DNA from 3 places in the Streptomyces sp. NPDC096079 genome. Region 2 is predicted to be linked to each of the others. Evidence: predicted binding sites of a transcription regulator. Region 2 holds the regulator's gene; each other region holds the start of a gene.
What was found. Region 2 encodes HrcA, which represses chaperone genes, less so after heat shock. Its sites were predicted from a motif close to TTNGCACTCNGNNNNNCNGAGTGCNAA; they were not measured.
Positions count from the first base shown of each region.

Region 1: the regulator HrcA is predicted to act here: its motif matches at 2,805-2,831, upstream of groES (co-chaperone GroES).
Region 3: the regulator HrcA is predicted to act here: its motif matches at 2,150-2,176, upstream of groL (chaperonin GroEL).

Region 1 is NZ_JBEOST010000001.1:496,778-501,104, forward strand. Features, by position in the region: gene ABTY59_RS02270 (ester cyclase) at 1-571, shown strand, start outside; gene groL (chaperonin GroEL) at 650-2,278, opposite strand; gene groES (co-chaperone GroES) at 2,397-2,705, opposite strand; gene ABTY59_RS02285 (hypothetical protein) at 2,852-3,091, opposite strand; gene ABTY59_RS02290 (polysaccharide deacetylase family protein) at 3,088-4,032, opposite strand; gene ABTY59_RS02295 (THUMP-like domain-containing protein) at 4,133-4,327, shown strand, end outside.
Region 2 is NZ_JBEOST010000002.1:417,136-421,462, forward strand. Features, by position in the region: gene hemW (radical SAM family heme chaperone HemW) at 1-291, shown strand, start outside; gene ABTY59_RS05790 (DUF3097 domain-containing protein) at 416-1,219, opposite strand; gene ABTY59_RS05795 (MBL fold metallo-hydrolase) at 1,230-1,958, opposite strand; gene hrcA (heat-inducible transcriptional repressor HrcA) at 2,108-3,127, shown strand; gene dnaJ (molecular chaperone DnaJ) at 3,128-4,267, shown strand.
Region 3 is NZ_JBEOST010000015.1:48,356-52,682, reverse strand. Features, by position in the region: gene thrC (threonine synthase) at 1-1,117, shown strand, start outside; gene ABTY59_RS26490 (MoaD/ThiS family protein) at 1,159-1,437, shown strand; gene ABTY59_RS26485 (cold-shock protein) at 1,829-2,032, shown strand; gene groL (chaperonin GroEL) at 2,341-3,969, shown strand; gene ABTY59_RS26475 (hypothetical protein) at 4,076-4,327, opposite strand, start outside.

The sequences.
Region 1 (4,327 bases), on a different contig from region 2:
TTCCGACGCCTCGCACGTCGTGGAGATCGTCGAGTTCCCCTCGTACGACGTGGCCATGCGGAATTCCCAGCTCCCCGAGACCGACCGGATCTTCCGGGAGATGGTGGCTCTCTGTGACGAGATGCCGACCTTCACCGATCTGGACGTGGTGCGGGACGAGCAGATGTACAAGGCGGCCTCCCGCCGGTTCTTCGAGCTGGTCTCGACCGCGGGGGAGCTTCCGCCGCTCGACGAGGTGCTCGCCGAGGGGTACCACGATCACGATCCGACCAGTCCGAGCGACTCGATCGGCATGGACGCCGTGCGGCGCGAGGCCGAGATGTGGCGGGCCGCGTTCGACTTCACCTTCACCGTCGAGGACCAGATCGCCGACGGCGACCGGGTCTGCACCCGCTGGACCTGGAACGGCACGCACGTCGGCGACTTCATGGGGCTGCAGCCCACCGGGATGGAGGTGAGCATGACGGGGATGCTCGTCCAGCGGTTCCGGGAGGACGGCAAGGCCGTCGAGGGCTGGTGGCAGTACGACCTGCTCGGTCTGATGGGGAAGCTCGGGGCCGTGGAGGCCTGAGCGGGACCGGGTCGGACAGCACCGAGGCCCGGTGCCCCCGCGACGGGGGCACCGGGCCTCGGTTGTGCGCTACTGGCCTCAGTGGGAGTGGCCGTGACCGTGGCCGTGGCCGTGGTCCGCCGGCTCCTCTTCCTTCTTCTCCACCACGAGGGTCTCGGTGGTGAGGAGGAGGGAGGCGATCGAGGCGGCGTTCTCCAGGGCGGAGCGCGTCACCTTCACCGGGTCGATGACGCCGGCCTTGACCAGGTCGCCGTACTCGCCGGTCGCGGCGTTGAAGCCCTGGCCCTTGTCGAGCTCCGCCACCTTCGAGGTGATGACGTAGCCCTCGAGGCCGGCGTTCTCGGCGATCCAGCGCAGCGGCTCGACGGCGGCGCGGCGGACGACCGCGACACCGGTGGCCTCGTCGCCGGTCTTGTCGAGGTTGCCCTCGAGGACCTTGACGGCGTGGACGAGCGCGGAGCCACCACCGGAGACGATGCCCTCCTCGACCGCGGCGCGGGTCGCGGAGATGGCGTCCTCCAGACGGTGCTTCTTCTCCTTGAGCTCGACCTCGGTGGCCGCGCCGACCTTGATGACGCAGACGCCGCCGGCGAGCTTCGCGAGGCGCTCCTGGAGCTTCTCGCGGTCCCAGTCGGAGTCCGTGGACTCGATCTCGGCCTTGATCTGGCCGACGCGGCCCGCGATGTCCTCGGCGTTGCCGCCACCGTCGACGATGGTGGTGGAGTCCTTGGAGATGGTCACGCGGCGGGCGGTGCCCAGCACGTCCAGACCGGCCTGGTCGAGCTTGAGGCCGACCTCCTCGGCGATGACGGTGGCACCGGTGAGGGTGGCCATGTCGCCGAGCATCGCCTTGCGGCGGTCGCCGAAGCCGGGGGCCTTGACGGCCACGGCGTTGAAGGTGCCACGGATCTTGTTGACGACGAGGGTGGAGAGGGCCTCGCCCTCGACGTCCTCGGCGATGATCAGGAGCGGCTTGCTGGCGCCGGCCTGGATGACCTTCTCCAGGATGGGCAGCAGGTCCTGGATCGAGGAGATCTTGCCCTGGTTGATCAGGATGTACGGGTCGTCGAGGACGGCCTCCATGCGCTCCTGGTCGGTCACCATGTACGGGGACAGGTAGCCCTTGTCGAAGGCCATGCCCTCGGTGAAGTCGAGCTCCAGACCGAAGGTGTTGGACTCCTCGACGGTGATGACACCGTCCTTGCCGACCTTGTCCATCGCCTCGGCGATGAGCTCGCCGACCTGCTGGTCCTGCGCGGAGAGCGCGGCGACGGCGGCGATGTCGGACTTGTCCTCGATCGGGCGCGCGGTGGCGAGCAGCTCCTCGGAGACGGCCTTGACGGCGGCGTCGATGCCCTTCTTCAGGGCGGCCGGGGAGGCGCCGGCGGCGACGTTGCGCAGACCCTCGCGGACCAGGGCCTGGGCGAGCACGGTGGCGGTGGTGGTGCCGTCACCCGCGATGTCGTTGGTCTTGGTCGCCACCTCCTTCACGAGCTGGGCGCCGAGGTTCTCGTACGGGTCCTCGATCTCGACCTCGCGGGCGATCGTGACACCGTCGTTGGTGATGGTGGGGGCGCCGAACTTCTTGTCGATGACGACGTTGCGACCCTTGGGGCCGATCGTCACCTTCACCGTGTCGGCAAGCTTGTTGACGCCGCGCTCAAGGGCGCGACGGGCGTCCTCGTCGAACTTCAGGATCTTCGCCATGGGAGCGGTTCAGCCCTCTCGGAATGGGGTGGAACGAACCGCGCCCCCCGACGCCCGGTGGGGGGTCAAGGGGCGCAGCTCAAGCATCTGCTTCAGATACTTCGGTTACTTCGGTGAATTACTTCTCGACGATCGCGAGCACGTCGCGAGCCGAGAGGACGAGGTACTCCTCGCCGTTGTACTTCACCTCGGTGCCGCCGTACTTGCTGTACAGCACGATGTCGCCGGTCTGGACGTCGAGCGGCAGACGCTCGCCGTTCTCGAAGCGGCCCGGGCCCACGGCCAGGACGACGCCCTCCTGGGGCTTCTCCTTGGCGGTGTCCGGAATGACCAGGCCAGAGGCGGTGGTCTGCTCGGCGTCGAGCGGCTGGACCACAATGCGGTCCTCGAGCGGCTTGATGGCAACCTTGGAGCTGGTGGTCGTCACGATCCGACCTCCCCCTTCGGAGATCTCACGGGGTTAACTGTCTGAGGTGGCGACCAGGTGGATCCGTCGTCGCGGGTGCCGGACCTGCCCGTCGCTGTGTTGGCACTCTCCGGTGGGGAGTGCCAGAGCCGAGACTATGACCGCGATTAGCACTCGGTCAAGCGGAGTGCCAATTCATCGCCCTGTGGCGTGACCCGGCGGGCGTCCCGCTCCTCCTCGCAGCTCCTCGCGCGGACCGCCACCCGCTCCTCCGGGGCCGGCGCGGGCCGGGGGCTCACCCGCTCCGCCGCCTTCCGGCCGAGCCGCTCGATCGGGTCGACGGAGGAGGCGCAGGCCGGGAGGGCGAGCAGCGCGCCGGTCACGGCGAGGGCGGCGACGCGCCTCACACGTAGTCCTCGAGCTTGGCGACCGCGTACCCCTTGGACGTGATCACGTTCATCACCCGGCGGATCATGTCGGGCATGGTGCCCTTCCAGTCCTCCTTGCCGCGGAAGTGGGTGAGGACGATGTCGCCGGGGTGCAGGTCCCGGTCCCACTCGCGCCACTCCATGTGGTCGGGGAAGGCCTCGGCGGCCCAGAGCGGGACCGCCTTGACGCCGCAGGACCGCGCGGCGCGCAGGGTGTCCTCGTTGTAGTTGCCGTACGGGGGCCGGAAGAGCCGGGGCCGCTTGCCGAACTGCTTCTGGATGATGTCCTGCATGCCGCAGATCTCGCGCTTCTGCTCGCCGTACGAGAGCGCGGGCAGGTAGCGGTGGTGGAGCGTGTGGTTGTGCAGGGAGATGCCGGAGGGCTGCGACTTCTGCATCTTCGCGAAGTAGCCGTAGTCGTCGTTGACGACGTAGTCGCTGAGGAACGCGCTGTAGGGGATGCGCAGCTCGTTCATCATCTTCAGCAGCCGGGGGTCCTTCTCCGCGCCGTCGTCGATCGTCAGGAAGACGACCTTCTGCTTGGTCGGCACGGTGGTGAAGACGGGCGGGAGGCCTTCGCCGTCGGTCTCGAAGCCCTTGCGGGTGGTGATCTTCGGTTTGACGGCGGGCGGGGCGGGCGCTTCGAGCGGGGGTTTGGCGAGGCCCCACTTCCTGGCGGCGAGCACGCGGGCGGCCCGCTGGGCGCGGACCTTCTCTACGTACGCGTTCAGGGCGCCGGCCGCGCCCTGGGCCTGCTGTCCGGCGGCGGGGGCGGGGGCGCCGCGCGGGGGTTCGGCGCCGCCGGAGCAGGCCGTGGCGGCGGAGGCGAGGGCGGCCACGGCGAGCGCCGCCCCGAGCGTCCGACGGGAGCGGTGCACACCTTTTGCCATCATCCAGTCCTTTTGTCGTACGAGCTGCATGGCGCCGCATCCTGTCAGCGCGCACCCCCCTTCCGGGCCGCGACACCGCCGTACCGCCCCCACCGTCCCCCGGCCGGCCCACAGGCCCGCAGGGCCCAGAATGGGACGGGTGACCGACCTCGCCTCCTTCGCCGCCCTGCTCGCCCCCGAGGGACAGACGCTCCTCGCCGCCCTGCGCGACTACGACCCCGCCCAGGAGCTGGCGGTCGCCTCCCGGCTGCGCCGCGACCACCCCGCCGAGCTGGTCGGCGCGGCCCTCGGCCAGGCCCGGCTGCGGCAGCGGGCGGTGGCGAAG
Region 2 (4,327 bases):
AACGTGAAGCACCCCGGCGCGTACGCGGCGGCGCTGGCCGAGGGCCGGTCGCCCGGCGCCGGGCGGGAGATCCTCGCGGACGAGGACCGGCGGGTCGAGCGGATCCTCCTGGAACTGCGGCTCCGCGAGGGCGTCGAGCTGTCGGTCCTCAAGCCCGCGGGGCTGGCCGCCGCAGGGCGGGCCCTGTCGGACGGGCTGCTCGACCCCGGGTCGTACGCGGCGGGGCGGGCCGTGCTGACCCTGCGGGGGCGGTTGCTGGCCGACGCGGTCGTGCGGGACCTGGTGGACTAGGGACTTTCCGCACAGGCCCTCAGGCCGTGTCCGGAAAGTCCCGCCTGGGCCGCGGCGCTACTTTCCGGACGCGGCCTAGGGGGGCTCGCGACGGGACCGTCGTCGTGGGCGCCGCCCCGGCGGCCTACGGCGCCGTCACGAAGTCGATCAGTTCCTCCACGCGGCCGAGGAGCGCCGGTTCCAGGTCCTTGTACGACGTCACGCGCTTCAGGATCGCCTGCCAGACCGCACCCGTGTTGTCCGGGGGCCAGCCCAGGGCGCGGCAGACGCCCGTCTTCCAGTCCTGGCCCCGGGGGACCGCCGGCCAGGCCGGGATGCCGAGGGAGGACGGCTTCACCGCCTCCCAGACGTCGATGTACGGGTGGCCGACCACCAGGACGTCCGGGGAGGTCACCCGGGTGGCGATCCTCGACTCCTTCGAGCCCGGCACCAGGTGGTCCACGAGGACGCCGAGCCGGGCGTCCGGACCCGGGCCGAACTCCGCGACGATCGCGGGCAGGTCGTCGACGCCCTCCAGGTACTCCACGACCACGCCCTCGACGCGCAGGTCGTCGCCCCAGACCCGCTCCACGAGCTCCGCGTCGTGGCGGCCCTCGACGTAGATCCGGCCCGCCCGCGCCACGCGCGCGCGTGCGCCCGGCACCGCGACCGAGCCGGAGGCCGTACGGGTGGGGCGGGACGGGCCCGACACCGGGCGGACCAGCGTCACGACCTTGCCCTCCAGGAGGAAGCCGCGCGGTTCCAGCGGGAACACCCGGTGCTTGCCGAAGCGGTCCTCCAGGGTCACCGTGCCCGCCTCGCAGCGGATCACCGCCCCGCAGAAGCCCGTCGCGACCTCCTCGACCACGAGGTCGGGGTCCGCCGGGACCTCGGGCGCGGGCGCCGACCTCTTCCAAGGCGGTGTCAGATCCGGGTTGTAGCTGCGCATTTGGGTGACGTTAGGGCACGTCGAAGCGGTGTGCCAGTTCCTCGCGCTGTGCCCTCACGAACGTGGCGTCCACCACGGCGCCGTGCCCCGGGACGTACACCGCGTCCTCGCCGCCGAGGGCGAGCAGCCGGTCCAGGGCGTCCGGCCAGCGGGACGGGATCGCGTCCGGGCCGGCCTGCGGCTCGCCCGACTCCTCCACCAGGTCGCCGCAGAAGACGACCTCGCGCGGGCCGGGGACGCAGAGCGCCAGGTCGTGGCCCGAGTGGCCGGGGCCCACGTTCGCCAGGAGGACCTGCCGGTCGCCCAGGTCGAGGGTCCACTCGCCCGAGACCACGTGCCGCGGCGCCACCAGGACCTCCGCCGCCGCCTCCGCGGCCTCCGCGTCCAGACCCTGCGTGACCGCGTCCGTGCGCAGTTCCTCCCTGGCGTGGGCCCCGCCCAGGAGGGCGTCCGAGCCGACCGCGCCGAAGACCTCCGCGCCCGCGAAGACCGCCGTGCCGAGGACGTGGTCGAAATGGGGGTGGCTGAGTGCGATGTGTGTCACCTTTCGGCCGCCCGTGAGCGCCGCGATCTGGGCCCGGAGCTCGGCGCCCTCCGCGAGCGAGGCACCCGTGTCGTACAGCAGCACGGCCCGTGTGCCCAGGACCAGACCGACCGTGGCGTCCCAGACGGGCAGCCGGCGCCGCCCCACCCCGTCCGCCAGCCGCTCCCATCCCTGAGCTTCCCAATCGATGTCCATGGGGCGACGCTAACGGGTGCGGGCGCCGCCTCCTTGCCAGGAGCGATGCCCGCCGCCGTACACTGACCGGGGGATCGCTGGCACTCGGACAGGGCGAGTGCCAAAAGCGGAGCAACCGGAACGACGTCGACAGCTGGAGGTGCGCCACGATGCTCAGCGAACGCAGACTCGAGGTCCTGCGCGCCATCGTCCAGGACTACGTCGGTACGGAGGAGCCCGTCGGCTCCAAGGCGCTCACCGAGCGCCACAAGCTCGGCGTGTCACCCGCCACCGTGCGCAACGACATGGCCGTCCTGGAGGAGGAGGGGTACATCGCCCAGCCCCACACCAGTGCGGGGCGCATCCCCACCGACAAGGGCTACCGGCTCTTCGTCGACCGGCTCGCCGGCGTCAAGCCGCTGTCGACGCCCGAGCGGCGGGCCATCCACAACTTCCTCGACGGAGCCGTCGACCTCGACGACGTCGTGGGCCGTACGGTACGGCTGCTCGCGCAGCTCACCCGGCAGGTCGCCGTCGTCCAGTACCCGTCGCTGACCCGCTCGACCGTCCGGCACGTGGAGCTGCTCTCGCTGGCCCCCGCCCGCCTGATGCTCGTCCTCATCACCGACACCGGCCGGGTCGAGCAGCGCGTCGTCGACTGCCCCGCGCCCTTTGGCGAGACCTCGCTCGCCGACCTCAGGGCCCGGCTCAACAGCCGGGTCGTCGGCCGCCGGTTCGCCGACGTGCCGCAGCTGGTGCAGGACCTCCCCGAGTCCTTCGAGGAGGCCGAGGACCGCGCCACGGTCTCGACCGTGCTCGCGACCCTCCTCGAAACCCTCGTCGAGGAGCACGAGGAGCGGCTGATGATCGGCGGCACCGCCAATCTCACCCGCTTCGGACACGACTTCCCCCTGATGATCAGGCCCGTCCTGGAAGCCCTGGAGGAGCAGGTCGTGCTCCTCAAGCTGCTCGGCGAGGCCAAGGAATCGGGCATGACCGTACGCATCGGGCACGAGAACGCCCACGAGGGGCTGAGCTCCACGTCCGTCGTCTCGGTCGGCTACGGTTCGGGCGGCGAGGCAGTCGCCAAACTCGGCGTGGTCGGACCGACCCGCATGGACTACCCCGGAACGATGGGAGCGGTACGCGCAGTGGCACGTTACGTCGGACAGATCCTGGCGGAGTCGTAAGTGGCCACGGACTACTACGCCGTACTCGGCGTGCGCCGCGACGCTTCCCAGGACGAGATCAAGAAGGCGTTCCGGAGGCTCGCGCGCGAGCTGCACCCGGACGTCAATCCCGATCCGAAGACGCAGGAGCGCTTCAAGGAGATCAACGCCGCCTACGAGGTCCTCTCGGACCCGCAGAAGAAGCAGGTCTACGACCTCGGCGGCGACCCGCTCTCGGCCTCCGGCGGAGCCGGCGCGGGCGGCGGCTTCGGAGCAGGTGGCTTCGGCAACTTCTCCGACATCATGGACGCCTTCTTCGGCACGGCCTCGCAGCGCGGCCCGCGCTCGCGGACCCGCCGGGGCCAGGACGCCATGATCCGTCTGGAGATCGACCTCAACGAGGCCGCCTTCGGCACCACGAAGGACATCCAGGTCGACACGGCGGTCGTCTGCACCACCTGTTCGGGTGAGGGCGCCGCGCCCGGCACCTCCGCGCAGACCTGTGACATGTGCCGCGGCCGCGGCGAGGTCTCCCAGGTCACCCGGTCCTTCCTCGGCCAGGTCATGACCTCCCGGCCCTGCCCGCAGTGCCAGGGCTTCGGCACCGTCGTCCCGACGCCGTGCCCCGAGTGCGCCGGCGACGGCCGCGTGCGGTCCCGCCGCACCCTCACGGTCAAGATCCCGGCCGGTGTCGACAACGGCACCCGCATCCAGCTCGCGGGCGAGGGCGAGGTCGGCCCCGGCGGCGGCCCCGCCGGCGACCTGTACGTCGAGATCCACGAGACCCCGCACGAGGTGTTCCAGCGGCGCGGGGACGACCTGCACTGCACGGTCACCATCCCGATGACCGCGGGCGCGCTCGGCACGAAGGTGCCGCTGCAGACCCTCGACGGCGTCGAGGAGATCGACATCCGCCCGGGCACCCAGTCCGGCCAGTCGATCCCGCTGCACGGACGGGGTGTCACGCACCTGCGCGGCAACGGCCGCGGCGACCTGATCGTGCACGTCGAGGTGACGACGCCGAGCAAGCTCGACGCCGAGCAGGAGCGCCTCCTGCGCGAACTGGCCAAGCTCCGTGGCGAGGAACGGCCGACCGGCCAGTTCCAGCCGGGGCAGCAGGGGCTGTTCTCGCGCCTGAAGGACGCGTTCAACGGGCGGTAGCGGTTCCACGTCGGAAAGGGGCGGCACCCGTGTGCCGCCCCTTTCCCGTGCCCCGGTCCG
Region 3 (4,327 bases), on a different contig from region 2:
GCTGCGGAAGCAGATCGAGGCCGGCCCCGCCAACATCTGGCGCTACGCCCCGCTGCTGCCCGTCCCCGCCGACGTCGCGGACAAGCCGAACCTGAACCCCGGCTGGACCCAGCTCGTCCAGGCCGACAACCTCGCCGCCGCGATCGGCGTCGCCCCCGGCAAGCTCTTCGTCAAGGACGACTCCGGCAACCCGACCCACTCCTTCAAGGACCGGGTCGTCGCCCAGGCGCTCGAAGCCGCCCGCGCCTTCGGCTTCACCACCCTCTCCTGCTCCTCCACCGGCAACCTGGCCGGCGCCGTCGGCGCCGCCGCCGCCCGCGCCGGCTTCCGCTCCTGCGTGTTCATCCCGCACGACCTGGAGCAGGGCAAGGTCGTCATGGCCGGTGTCTACGGCGGTGACCTCGTCGCCATCGAGGGCAACTACGACGACGTCAACCGCTTCTGCTCGGAGCTCATCGGCGACCCGCTCGGCGAGGGCTGGGGCTTCGTGAACGTCAACCTCCGCCCGTACTACGGCGAGGGCTCCAAGACGCTCGCGTACGAGATCTGCGAGCAGCTCGGCTGGGTCATCCCCGACCAGCTCGTCATCCCGATCGCCTCCGGCTCCCAGCTCACCAAGATCGACAAGGGTCTGCAGGAGCTCATCAAGCTGGGGCTCGTCGAGGACAAGCCGTACAAGATCTTCGGCGCCCAGGCCGAGGGCTGCTCCCCGGTCTCCGCCGCCTTCAAGGCCGGCCACGACGTCGTCCGCCCGCAGAAGCCGAACACCATCGCCAAGTCCCTGGCGATCGGCAACCCGGCCGACGGCCCGTACGTCCTCGACATCGCCCGTCGCACCGGCGGCGCCGTGGAGGACGTGAACGACGAGCAGGTCGTCGAGGCCATCAAGATCCTCGCCCGCACCGAGGGCATCTTCGCGGAGACCGCGGGCGGCGTGACCGTCGGCGTCACCAAGAAGCTCGTCGAGGCCGGTCTGATCGACCCGGACCTCACCACCGTCGTCCTCAACACGGGCGACGGGCTCAAGACCCTGGACGCGGTGGCCGACACCTCTCAGGCGACCGTCACCATCCGCCCGAGCCTGGACGCGTTCCGCGACGCCGGCCTGGCCGTCTGAGTCCGTCCGCTTCCCCGGCCCCCCGAAAGGTTTCCGAAGACATGGCCGTGAACGTCCGCATCCCCACCATCCTCCGCACCTACACGGGCGGGCAGTCCGAGGTCCAGGCCGAGGGTGCGACCCTCGCCGAGGTCATCGCGGACCTGGAGAAGAACCACACGGGCATCGCCGCCCGCGTCCTGGACGACCAGGGCAAGCTGCGCCGCTTCGTCAACGTCTACGTCAACGACGACGACGTGCGCTTCGAGCAGGGCCTGGAGACGGCCACCCCGGCCGGCGCGGGCGTCTCGATCATCCCCGCCGTGGCCGGCGGCTGCTGACCCCGCTTTACCCGTCGGTACGAATTGCCCCTTCCGCGCGATAAGCGGAAGGGGCAATTCTGCATGGTTGAGCGCGGTAGAGTTGGGGAAGTCCCCTCCGCTGCGCATGCCGGACGCATATGAGAATGCGTCCCCGCACGACAAGAAGCAGCCAAAGTGCCCGCGTGTTGTGTACGTTCTGCGCGTTTTGCCGGGCCCGACTTGCCCCGTAATTCCGGGGATTCTCCCCAATTCCCCTTTCCGGGGCGCCCAGAATTCTCGGTCGAATGACCTGTTGCAGAGGGCAGTTGGGCAGATACATTCAGCGGCGGTCGACGCGTTCCGGCGCAGGGTCTGACCCGGGTCCGCGAGGTGCGGTCCCGCGCAAGGGCCAGTAATAGGGGAGTTAGGCATGGCTCAGGGCACCGTCAAGTGGTTCAACGCGGAGAAGGGCTACGGCTTCATCGCGGTAGACGGTGGTGCGGATGTTTTCGTCCACTACAGCGCGATCCAGATGGATGGCTACCGCAGCCTCGAAGAGGGCCAGCGGGTCGAGTTCGAGATCTCGCAGGGCCAGAAGGGTCCGCAGGCGGACATGGTCAAGCTCGCCGTCTGAGCGCGGCGCGATCGGCCACCGACGCAACGCCGTCGAGGGGTCCGCATCCCTGAGGGGATGCGGACCCCTCGCGCGTTCCCGAACCTCGCGGGAGAGGTGCCCGATCCACGAGAGTCGCTTGCACTCGCATGGGTCGAGTGCTAATCATTGGCGTTAGCACTCGGAAGGTGAGAGTGCTTACGAGGATCGGGCAGACGAGGTCCGCGGCCAGGTGGGGCAAGGAACCATCGGGTACGCAGGCCGTCCGTCGCGGGCGTCGGCGCGGTCCTGGAGCGTTATCCACCCCATGTCCGGGAGGACCACTTCACATGGCCAAGATCATCGCGTTCGACGAGGAGGCCCGGCGCGGTCTCGAGCGCGGCATGAACCAGCTCGCTGACGCCGTCAAGGTCACCCTCGGCCCCAAGGGCCGCAACGTCGTCCTCGAGAAGAAGTGGGGCGCCCCCACGATCACCAACGATGGTGTCTCCATCGCCAAGGAGATCGAGCTCGAGGACCCGTACGAGAAGATCGGCGCCGAGCTGGTCAAGGAAGTCGCCAAGAAGACGGACGACGTCGCCGGCGACGGCACGACCACCGCCACCGTCCTCGCCCAGGCGCTCGTCCGCGAGGGCCTGCGCAACGTGGCCGCCGGTGCCAACCCGATGGCCCTCAAGCGCGGCATCGAGAAGGCCGTCGAGGCCGTCTCCGGCGCCCTGCTCGAGCAGGCGAAGGATGTCGAGACCAAGGAGCAGATCGCTTCCACGGCCTCCATCTCCGCCGCCGACACCCAGATCGGCGAGCTCATCGCCGAGGCGATGGACAAGGTCGGCAAGGAAGGCGTCATCACCGTCGAGGAGTCCCAGACCTTCGGTCTGGAGCTGGAGCTCACCGAGGGCATGCGCTTCGACAAGGGCTACATCTCGGCGTACTTCGCCACCGACATGGAGCGCATGGAGGCGTCGCTCGACGACCCCTACCTCCTGATCGTCAACTCCAAGATCTCCTCCGTGAAGGACCTCCTTCCGCTCCTGGAGAAGGTCATGCAGTCGGGCAAGCCGCTGCTGATCATCGCCGAGGACGTCGAGGGCGAGGCCCTGTCGACCCTGGTCGTCAACAAGATCCGCGGCACCTTCAAGTCCGTCGCGGTCAAGGCCCCGGGCTTCGGCGACCGCCGCAAGGCCATGCTGAACGACATCGCCATCCTCACGGGCGGCACGGTCATCTCCGAGGAGGTCGGCCTCAAGCTCGAGAACGCGGGCCTCGACCTGCTCGGCCGCGCCCGCAAGGTCGTCATCACCAAGGACGAGACCACCATCGTCGACGGTGCCGGTGACAGCGAGCAGGTCGCCGGTCGCGTGAACCAGATCCGCGCCGAGATCGAGAACTCCGACTCGGACTACGACCGCGAGAAGCTCCAGGAGCGCCTCGCGAAGCTGGCCGGCGGCGTGGCCGTCATCAAGGCCGGTGCCGCGACCGAGGTCGAGCTCAAGGAGCGCAAGCACCGCATCGAGGACGCCGTTCGCAACGCGAAGGCGGCCGTCGAGGAGGGCATCGTCGCCGGCGGTGGCGTGGCCCTGCTCCAGGCGTCGAACGTCTTCGAGAAGCTCGAGGCCGACCTGGCGGGCGACGAGGCCACCGGTGCCAACATCGTCAAGCTGGCCCTTGAGGCCCCGCTGAAGCAGATCGCGGTCAACGCCGGTCTCGAGGGCGGCGTCGTGGCGGAGAAGGTCCGCAACCTGCCCGTCGGCCACGGCCTGAACGCCGCGACCAACGAGTACGTCGACCTCATCGCCGAGGGCATCATCGACCCGGCGAAGGTCACGCGCTCCGCTCTGCAGAACGCCGCGTCGATCGCCGCGCTGTTCCTCACCACCGAGGCCGTCATCGCCGACAAGCCGGAGAAGGCCGCCGCGCCGGCCGGCGGCGGCATGCCGGGCGGTGACATGGACTTCTGATCCTGACGGATCGGCAGTTCATCGCTGAACGCGAACGAGGGCGGCACCCCCTGGTGGGGGTGCCGCCCTCGGGCGTTTCGCGGAACGGTCGACGGATCAGCGCACGTCAACGCACGTCGACGTAGTCCCCGCCCGCCGAGGCCGGCGAGTGGAAGTGCCGGTAGTCGGCGGAGTAGTGGCGGATCCGCCAGGTGCCGTCGGCGCTCGCCTTGGCCCTCAGGGAGACGCTGCCGTTGGCGCCGGACCGGCCCGTCGCCATCTGCTTCCAGGTGGTGGTGCCGCGCGGCAGGAACTGCAGGACGACCGGCGCGTTCCCGTAGGCCCGCCAGGCGCCGTCCCAGTAGTGCTGGAGCCCGCC